DNA from 3 places in the Lysinibacillus sp. FSL H8-0500 genome. Region 3 is predicted to be linked to each of the others. Evidence: a T-box and tRNA genes for the amino acid it is inferred to sense, from the RefSeq annotation. Region 3 holds a T-box; the other regions hold tRNA genes.

Region 1 (3,266 bases), 1.9 Mb from region 3:
TGTCACCGTTGCCCCCGAAGGGGAAACTATATCTCTACAGTGGTCAACGGGATGTCAAGACCTGGTAAGGTTCTTCGCGTTGCTTCGAATTAAACCACATGCTCCACCGCTTGTGCGGGCCCCCGTCAATTCCTTTGAGTTTCAGTCTTGCGACCGTACTCCCCAGGCGGAGTGCTTAATGCGTTAGCTGCAGCACTAAGGGGCGGAAACCCCCTAACACTTAGCACTCATCGTTTACGGCGTGGACTACCAGGGTATCTAATCCTGTTTGCTCCCCACGCTTTCGCGCCTCAGCGTCAGTTACAGACCAGAAAGTCGCCTTCGCCACTGGTGTTCCTCCAAATCTCTACGCATTTCACCGCTACACTTGGAATTCCACTTTCCTCTTCTGCACTCAAGTCCCCCAGTTTCCAATGACCCTCCACGGTTGAGCCGTGGGCTTTCACATCAGACTTAAAGGACCGCCTGCGCGCGCTTTACGCCCAATAATTCCGGACAACGCTTGCCACCTACGTATTACCGCGGCTGCTGGCACGTAGTTAGCCGTGGCTTTCTAATAAGGTACCGTCAAGGTACAGCCAGTTACTACTGTACTTGTTCTTCCCTTACAACAGAGTTTTACGATCCGAAAACCTTCTTCACTCACGCGGCGTTGCTCCATCAGGCTTTCGCCCATTGTGGAAGATTCCCTACTGCTGCCTCCCGTAGGAGTCTGGGCCGTGTCTCAGTCCCAGTGTGGCCGATCACCCTCTCAGGTCGGCTACGCATCGTCGCCTTGGTGAGCCATTACCTCACCAACTAGCTAATGCGCCGCGGGCCCATCCTATAGCGACAGCCGAAACCGTCTTTTAGTCTTTTACCATGAAGCATAAGAGATGATTCGGTATTAGCCCCGGTTTCCCGGAGTTATCCCAAACTATAGGGTAGGTTGCCCACGTGTTACTCACCCGTCCGCCGCTAACGTCGAAGGAGCAAGCTCCTTCTCTGTTCGCTCGACTTGCATGTATTAGGCACGCCGCCAGCGTTCGTCCTGAGCCAGGATCAAACTCTCCATAAAAAGAAATTTGACTTGCTCAAATTGTTTTGCTGGCATCAATTTTGATGTCCAAAATTTTTGTTTTGTTCACTAGCTGGAGCTAGCTACTTAAAACTTGATTGATTACGTTTTGCTTGTTCAGTTTTCAAGGTTCATGACGTTATCCGCTCAGACAACTATTTTATTCTATCATGCAACCAATCGGTTGTCAACGTTTTTTTGGAGCGGGTGATGAGAATCGAACTCACGACATCAGCTTGGAAGGCTGAGGTTTTACCATTAAACTACACCCGCATATAAATTTTTAAAAAATGGCGCGCCCGGCAGGAGTCGAACCCACAACCTTCTGATCCGTAGTCAGACGCTCTATCCAATTGAGCTACGGGCGCTTATGAAATTAATTGACTTGGTGCGGCCGAGAGGACTTGAACCTCCACGGGGTTGCCCCCACTAGGCCCTCAACCTAGCGCGTCTGCCGTTCCGCCACGACCGCATTCGATTAGTAACTTTCTCATTATACTACGATAATTCAAAAAGTCAACTCTTTTTCTTAAAGAGATGAGCCATGAAGGACTCGAACCTTCGACCCTCTGATTAAAAGTCAGATGCTCTACCAACTGAGCTAATGGCTCGAATTAAGAAATGAATGGCTGGGGTACTAGGATTCGAACCTAGGCATGACGGAATCAAAATCCGTTGCCTTACCGCTTGGCTATACCCCAATAAGTGGCGGTCCCGACCGGGATCGAACCGGCGATCTCCTGCGTGACAGGCAGGCATGTTAACCGCTACACCACGGGACCTTTATTATACTATTCATTAAAATTATGATGAAATGACCCCTACGGGATTCGAACCCGTGTTACCGCCGTGAAAGGGCGGTGTCTTAACCACTTGACCAAGGGGCCATGGCTCCGAAGGCAGGACTCGAACCTGCGACAACCTGATTAACAGTCAGGTGCTACTACCAACTGAGCTACTTCGGAATAATTTATATTATGTTGTCGTCATCTTATCGACTTTTACTATTATAAGGACAACACAATCAAACGTCAACCTTTTTTACATTTTTTTTATTCTAACTGTTTTAATCTACCTAAACACTTACTACAGCAGTATTTTTCAATATTCATTTTTATCTTTCTTCTATATAGTTGTTGGCAATTGACGCAAATATATGTGTAGGAGCGACGTGATTGTTGTGTTGTAGCTTTGGGCGATTGTAAAGCCGAGCAAAAACGAGGCGCATTTACCTTTTTTAATAACTCTTTAAAATCTTTATCTCGATGTTTGTAACCCTTCCCTTCAATATGTAGATGATAATGGCATAGTTCATGTAGAACAATTCCTTTAACTTCTGCAAGGCCATATTGCTCGTAAGACTTTGGATTAATTTCGATATTATGTGATTGTAACAGGTAGCGTCCACCTGTTGAACGTAGTCTGTCGTTAAAATAAGCTTGGTGGGCAAATGGTTTATGAAAGCTTTCCACAGATAATTGACAAACAAGTTGCTGTAGTTCCTCATTGTTCACAGTAATCACCTCTAACAACAAGAATACCACACTGCACAGTATAGACAGTGTGGTAAAAATTTATTACTCAATCTAAGGTTTGATTTTTAGGTGGAAGCATTGTTAAAGAAATACGTCCTTTATTAATATCTATTTGCTCTACCCAAACAGTTACGATATCGCCTAAAGCAACAACTTCCAATGGATGCTTAATGCGTCTATTTTGTAATTTAGAAATATGCACTAGTCCATCTTGCTTCACACCAATATCAACAAATGCCCCGAAGTCTACAACGTTTCTCACCGTTCCCTGCAATTCCATACCAACTTTCAAATCTTCCATTTTTAATACGTCCGTTTTAAGCAATGGCTGTGGGAAGGCATCACGTGGGTCACGACTTGGCTTCATTAATGTTTCCACAATATCTTGAATCGTTACAACGCCGATTTCAAGTACATCACTTAGCTTTTGAATCTCTAAAGCTGCAATAGCTTCTTCCGCCTTAGATGTGCCAAGTTCTTTTTTATCAATTTGTGCCTCTGCTAATATTTGTTCAGCTATCTTGTAGCTCTCTGGATGAATACCAGTAGCGTCAAATGGATTTTTAGCCTCTGGAACGCGTAAAAATCCAATCGCTTGCTCATAGGTTTTAGCACCAAGCCTTGGAATTTTCTTTAATTGTGCACGTGTAGTAAATTGACCATGTTCTTCTCGT
Region 2 (3,266 bases), 2.3 Mb from region 3:
CCAGAGATCTCGGAGCGCCAGCTTCGAAGGAGGCGTCGGTGGGATACTACCCTGGTTGTATTGAAATTCTAACCCATGCCCCTAAGCGGGGCAGGAGACAGTGTCAGGCGGACAGTTTGACTGGGGCGGTCGCCTCCTAAAAGGTAACGGAGGCGCCCAAAGGTTCCCTCAGAATGGTTGGAAATCATTCGTAGAGTGTAAAGGCACAAGGGAGCTTGACTGCGAGACCTACAAGTCGAGCAGGGTCGAAAGACGGGCTTAGTGATCCGGTGGTTCCGCATGGAAGGGCCATCGCTCAACGGATAAAAGCTACCCCGGGGATAACAGGCTTATCTCCCCCAAGAGTCCACATCGACGGGGAGGTTTGGCACCTCGATGTCGGCTCATCGCATCCTGGGGCTGTAGTCGGTCCCAAGGGTTGGGCTGTTCGCCCATTAAAGCGGTACGCGAGCTGGGTTCAGAACGTCGTGAGACAGTTCGGTCCCTATCCGTCGTGGGCGTAGGAAATTTGAGAGGAGCTGTCCTTAGTACGAGAGGACCGGGATGGACACACCGCTGGTGTACCAGTTGTCTTGCCAAAGGCATCGCTGGGTAGCTATGTGTGGACGGGATAAGTGCTGAAAGCATCTAAGCATGAAGCCCCCCTCAAGATGAGATTTCCCATTACGCAAGTAAGTAAGATCCCTCAAAGACGATGAGGTAGATAGGTTCGAGGTGGAAGTGTGGCGACACATGGAGCTGACGAATACTAATCGATCGAGGACTTAACCAAAATATTTGTTACAGTCAATGCACCGTTTATCCAGTTTTGAAAGAATAAAATATTATAATATACTTGTAATTTTTATAAAATATGTTATAATAAGTATTGTCTTTCAAATAGTCTAGTGATAATGGCAAAGAGGTCACACCCGTTTCCATACCGAACACGGAAGTTAAGTTCTTTAGCGCCGATGGTAGTTGGGGGCTTCCCCCTGTGAGAGTAGGACGTCGCTAGGCATATTACCCAGGAGGATTAGCTCAGCTGGGAGAGCATCTGCCTTACAAGCAGAGGGTCGGCGGTTCGAGCCCGTCATCCTCCACCATATGCCGGTTTAGCTCAGCAGGTAGAGCAACTGACTTGTAATCAGTAGGTCGTGGGTTCGATTCCTATAGCCGGCACCATTTTCCGAGCCATTAGCTCAGTTGGTAGAGCATCTGACTTTTAATCAGAGGGTCGAAGGTTCGAGTCCTTCATGGCTCACCATTTTGAAATAATAATAAGCGGGTGTGGCGGAATTGGCAGACGCACTAGACTTAGGATCTAGCGCCGCAAGGCGTGGGGGTTCGACTCCCTTCACCCGCACCATTATTTTCATTGCCAGATAAAAAACGTATGCACATGCGGAAGTAGTTCAGTGGTAGAACACCACCTTGCCAAGGTGGGGGTCGCGAGTTCGAACCTCGTCTTCCGCTCCAAATGTGCCGGGGTGGCGGAACTGGCAGACGCACAGGACTTAAAATCCTGCGGTAGGTGACTACCGTACCGGTTCGATTCCGGTCCTCGGCACCATTTTAAATGCGCCCGTAGCTCAATTGGATAGAGCGTCTGACTACGGATCAGAAGGTTATGGGTTCGACTCCTGTCGGGCGCGCCAAAAGAACAACGGGAAGTAGCTCAGCTTGGTAGAGCACTTGGTTTGGGACCAAGGGGTCGCAGGTTCGAATCCTGTCTTCCCGACCATTTCCTAAAAATTATGGGGCCTTAGCTCAGCTGGGAGAGCGCCTGCCTTGCACGCAGGAGGTCAGCGGTTCGATCCCGCTAGGCTCCACCAATTCAATTACATGAACCTTGAAAACTGAACAAGCAAAACGTAATCAATCAAGTTTTAAGTAGCTAGCTTCGGCTAGTGAACAAAACAAAAATTTTGGACATCAAAATTGATGCCAGCAAAACAATTTGAGCAAATCAAATTTCTTTTTATGGAGAGTTTGATCCTGGCTCAGGACGAACGCTGGCGGCGTGCCTAATACATGCAAGTCGAGCGAACAGAGAAGGAGCTTGCTCCTTCAACGTTAGCGGCGGACGGGTGAGTAACACGTGGGCAACCTACCCTATAGTTTGGGATAACTCCGGGAAACCGGGGCTAATACCGAATAATCTCTTATGCTTCATGGTAAAAGACTAAAAGACGGTTTCGGCTGTCGCTATAGGATGGGCCCGCGGCGCATTAGCTAGTTGGTGAGGTAATGGCTCACCAAGGCGACGATGCGTAGCCGACCTGAGAGGGTGATCGGCCACACTGGGACTGAGACACGGCCCAGACTCCTACGGGAGGCAGCAGTAGGGAATCTTCCACAATGGGCGAAAGCCTGATGGAGCAACGCCGCGTGAGTGAAGAAGGTTTTCGGATCGTAAAACTCTGTTGTAAGGGAAGAACAAGTACAGTAGTAACTGGCTGTACCTTGACGGTACCTTATTAGAAAGCCACGGCTAACTACGTGCCAGCAGCCGCGGTAATACGTAGGTGGCAAGCGTTGTCCGGAATTATTGGGCGTAAAGCGCGCGCAGGCGGTCCTTTAAGTCTGATGTGAAAGCCCACGGCTCAACCGTGGAGGGTCATTGGAAACTGGGGGACTTGAGTGCAGAAGAGGAAAGTGGAATTCCAAGTGTAGCGGTGAAATGCGTAGAGATTTGGAGGAACACCAGTGGCGAAGGCGACTTTCTGGTCTGTAACTGACGCTGAGGCGCGAAAGCGTGGGGAGCAAACAGGATTAGATACCCTGGTAGTCCACGCCGTAAACGATGAGTGCTAAGTGTTAGGGGGTTTCCGCCCCTTAGTGCTGCAGCTAACGCATTAAGCACTCCGCCTGGGGAGTACGGTCGCAAGACTGAAACTCAAAGGAATTGACGGGGGCCCGCACAAGCGGTGGAGCATGTGGTTTAATTCGAAGCAACGCGAAGAACCTTACCAGGTCTTGACATCCCGTTGACCACTGTAGAGATATAGTTTCCCCTTCGGGGGCAACGGTGACAGGTGGTGCATGGTTGTCGTCAGCTCGTGTCGTGAGATGTTGGGTTAAGTCCCGCAACGAGCGCAACCCTTGATCTTAGTTGCCATCATTTAGTTGGGCACTCTAAGGTGACTGCCGGTGACAAACCGGAGGAAGGTGGGGATGACGTCAAATCATCATGCCCCTTATGACCTGGGCTACACACGTGCTACAATGGACGATACAAACGGTTGCCAACTCGCGAGAGGGAGCTAATCCGATAAAGTCGTTCT
Region 3 (3,266 bases):
GGCATTTTTAAAGAATGGCATAAGCTTGTGAAAGGCAAAGATGCTTTTGGGATTGTAGGAGCAAAGGCAGCCTTTAAAAAGCTTGTTGATGAGGAGCCAAACTTAACATTGTCCGTACAAACAGAGGTCATCAAGGCGAATCTCAATCAACAGCAATTAGCCTCTGTGACATTAAAAAATGAATTTGGTACATATGTTGTAGCAGGTAAGTCATTTATTGATGCGACACAGGATGCTGATTTTGCGACGATGGCAGGTGTTCCTTATTTTGTTGGTGGTGAGGACATTGGTATTAAGGATAAGCGTATGGCAGTAACGTTAATGCTGCATTTAAAAAATGTGGATTGGGATCAAGTGAAAGCAGCAGCCAACTCCGATGTATTTGGTGGTGCTAACTTAAACGCCAGCGTGATGTGGGGCTTTACAAAGCTTCATGATGAATACAAGCCTCTTCAAGAGGGAGTAAGATTACGAGGCTTGAATTTAGCACGCGTGGATGATGAATATTTTATTAATGCCTTACAAATTTTTGGTGTGGATGGCTTGAGTGAACATTCCAAGCAAGCTGCTATTATAGTAGGGAAAAAAGAAACGGAGCATATTTTACATTATTTACAGGAACACTTCCCAGGGTTTGAACAGGCTGAAGTTGTGAGCTATCCAGAGGAATTATATGTTAGAGAAACAAGACATATTTGGGCAGAATATCAATTACCAATGGCTGATATTTGGACGAACAGCGATCATTGGGATAGCATTGGCATTGCATCCTATCCCGTCGATGTTCAAGCGCAAACACCACACGATTATGGCTATGTTATTGCTGCACCAAAGCAATACGCCCTTCCATTCCGTTCACTTGTACCAAAGGACATTGATGGCTTACTTGTAGTTGGACGTTCGGCTGGTTATTCTTCACTGGCAGCAGGAAGTGCACGTATTGTGCCAACAGGAATGGTGGCAGGGGAAGCGGCAGGCACAGCAGCAGCTCTAGCCCTTGAGCATACTATAAGCTTTAGAGAAATGAGCCAGGACAAAGATCTAATTGCTTCACTGCGAAAGCAACTAGCTAAGCAAGGCGCATATGTCGATGCCTTTTCTGTTGATTATCCATATCAAGGAGAATGGTATGATGAGGCTCTTCAAACATTAATCAATTATGGCCTTGTGGTAGGTGGCTATGATAATGATTTAAACGTAGATAGTAAAGCAACAAAACTAAAATTTGCGAAAACATTAAAAGAAGGCATGTTACGTGCCTATCCAGAAAATGCTACCAATATGCGTGATCAGCTAGAAATTGTGATTAATAAAGTGTACAGCACAGGGGATGAAGCAATCACACGTGATGAAGTGGCACAATATTTAGCGGATGTACTGATTGGTGAATCGGATGCAACAAGTTGGGATACGTTGATCGATAAAGGGATTGTAACAGAAAAAGTGGCTGATAAAATCAAGGACAATAAGAAACTGAAATTAAAAGAAATGTATGCGATTATGGCAGATGCTATTCGCTATGTTGAAAAGGAACGTTCCTCTTAATGAGGGGCGTTTTTTGCCAAACGATAAAGGGTTGACGCCAAAAAGAAAGTCCTGTAATATATGTCAAAATCATAGAAAAATTCGATGAAAAAGAGAGTAATTGATGGGATGACTGGCAAGCGAGTTAGGGATGGTGTGAGCCTAATGCAGGGACCATGAATGAAGCGCACTTTGGAGAAGATTCTCGAACAAGTAGTAGAGAATAGCGGGGCGTCACCTCGTTAACAATGGAAAGTGGTCATGTCACATGGCAACTAGAGTGGTACCACGGGATTATCATGCTCTCGTCTCTAATTTTAGAGGCGAGGGCTTTTTTATTTGGACAGGAGGAGAATCAAGATGAATAAACAAATCGCGGACAGTATAGCAGTCGCATTAAATCAACAAATAACAGGAGAGGAAATATTGTCATTATTAGAAAAACCAAAAAGCTTGGAGCTAGGGGACGTGGCTTTTCCATGCTTTACCTTAGCAAAAGTGTGGAAAAAGTCTCCACAAAGTATCGCTGCACATATAGCAAGTCAATTAAACCATGACAGTATCCAGCGTGTGCAAGCTGTTGGAGGCTATGTCAATATTTTTCTAGCTCAAGAAAAGGTGACGCAACAGGTGTTAAGCAAGATTCTGCGCGACAAGCAACAATATGGCACTATGCCAACAAAGATGGAAGCAGTCGTCTTGGATTTTTCCTCTCCTAATATCGCCAAGCCTTTCTCGATGGGACATTTACGTTCAACGGTCATCGGTAATGCCTTAGCGTATATAGCAGTGAAAAATGGATATCAGGCCATACGTATCAATCATTTAGGGGATTGGGGTACACAGTTTGGGAAGCTGATTGTAGCCTACCAGCTTTGGGGTAATGAACAGGCCATTTCAGCGTCACCGATTGAGGAGCTATTAAAGATTTATGTGAAATTTCATGAAGAGGCAGAGCAAGACCCAACGCTCAATGAACAGGCTCGTGCCGCCTTTAAAGCATTGGAGGACGGTGATGCAGAGGCACTGGCGTTGTGGCAATGGTTCCGAGATGTGTCATTAGTAGAGTTTCAAACAATATATGAGCTGTTAGGAATTGATTTTGATGCCTTTACAGGTGAAGCTTTTTACAATGACAAAATGACACCGGTTGTGACAGAGCTAACAGACAAAGGGCTCCTCGTGGAATCAGACGGAGCGTATGTTGTGGAGATGGGGGAGATGCCTCCATGTTTAATAACGAAAACGGATGGGGCCACACTTTATGCAACGCGTGATTTAGCAGCCGCCCTGTATCGCCAACAGCACTACCAGCCCGAAAAGATGTTCTATGTCGTTGGTAATGAGCAATCCCTCCATTTTAAACAACTTTTTCAGGTCATCGAAAAAATGGGCTATCCTTGGGCAAAAAATCTGCAGCATGTCCCATTTGGCATGATGCTTAAAGGTGGCAAAAAAATGTCGACTCGTAAAGGCAAGGTGGTGTTATTAGCAGATGTGCTAGCAGAGGCTATAGCGACAGCACAGCGTAATATTGAGGAGAAAAATCCTCATCTTCCAAATAAAGAACGAGTAGCACAGCAAGTGGGCGTTGGAGCAGTAATTTTTAATGATTTAAAATACCATCGCCTAAACGATATTGAATTTTCAATTGAGCAAATGATGAATTTTGAAGGGGAAACAGGACCATATGTGCAGTATACGTATGCGCGTATTTGTTCCATTTTAGATAAAGCAAATGC

The links. The T-box of region 3 lies ahead of argS (arginine--tRNA ligase). A T-box ahead of a tRNA ligase gene usually reads a tRNA of that ligase, here a tRNA-Arg.
Region 1: it has a tRNA-Arg gene. The T-box ahead of argS (arginine--tRNA ligase) is inferred to sense a tRNA for this amino acid. The anticodon was not compared.
Region 2: it has a tRNA-Arg gene. The T-box ahead of argS (arginine--tRNA ligase) is inferred to sense a tRNA for this amino acid. The anticodon was not compared.

The regions. Positions count from the first base shown of each region.
Region 1 covers NZ_CP150292.1:4,302,253-4,305,518, forward strand. The annotation lists rRNA gene MHB44_RS20640 (16S ribosomal RNA) at 1-1,057, opposite strand, end outside; tRNA gene MHB44_RS20645 (tRNA-Gly) at 1,257-1,330, opposite strand; tRNA gene MHB44_RS20650 (tRNA-Arg) at 1,349-1,425, opposite strand; tRNA gene MHB44_RS20655 (tRNA-Leu) at 1,444-1,529, opposite strand; tRNA gene MHB44_RS20660 (tRNA-Lys) at 1,596-1,668, opposite strand; tRNA gene MHB44_RS20665 (tRNA-Gln) at 1,684-1,758, opposite strand; tRNA gene MHB44_RS20670 (tRNA-Asp) at 1,764-1,839, opposite strand; tRNA gene MHB44_RS20675 (tRNA-Glu) at 1,873-1,944, opposite strand; tRNA gene MHB44_RS20680 (tRNA-Asn) at 1,946-2,022, opposite strand; gene MHB44_RS20685 (SprT family protein) at 2,110-2,571, opposite strand; gene MHB44_RS20690 (Tex family protein) at 2,639-3,266, opposite strand, start outside.
Region 2 covers NZ_CP150292.1:149,893-153,158, forward strand. The annotation lists rRNA gene MHB44_RS00720 (23S ribosomal RNA) at 1-772, shown strand, start outside; rRNA gene rrf (5S ribosomal RNA) at 884-999, shown strand; tRNA gene MHB44_RS00730 (tRNA-Val) at 1,010-1,085, shown strand; tRNA gene MHB44_RS00735 (tRNA-Thr) at 1,089-1,164, shown strand; tRNA gene MHB44_RS00740 (tRNA-Lys) at 1,171-1,246, shown strand; tRNA gene MHB44_RS00745 (tRNA-Leu) at 1,264-1,348, shown strand; tRNA gene MHB44_RS00750 (tRNA-Gly) at 1,384-1,458, shown strand; tRNA gene MHB44_RS00755 (tRNA-Leu) at 1,464-1,552, shown strand; tRNA gene MHB44_RS00760 (tRNA-Arg) at 1,561-1,637, shown strand; tRNA gene MHB44_RS00765 (tRNA-Pro) at 1,647-1,723, shown strand; tRNA gene MHB44_RS00770 (tRNA-Ala) at 1,739-1,814, shown strand; rRNA gene MHB44_RS00775 (16S ribosomal RNA) at 1,960-3,266, shown strand, end outside.
Region 3 covers NZ_CP150292.1:2,404,182-2,407,447, reverse strand. The annotation lists gene MHB44_RS11465 (FAD-dependent oxidoreductase) at 1-1,545, shown strand, start outside; T-box leader at 1,621-1,840, shown strand; gene argS (arginine--tRNA ligase) at 1,885-3,266, shown strand, end outside.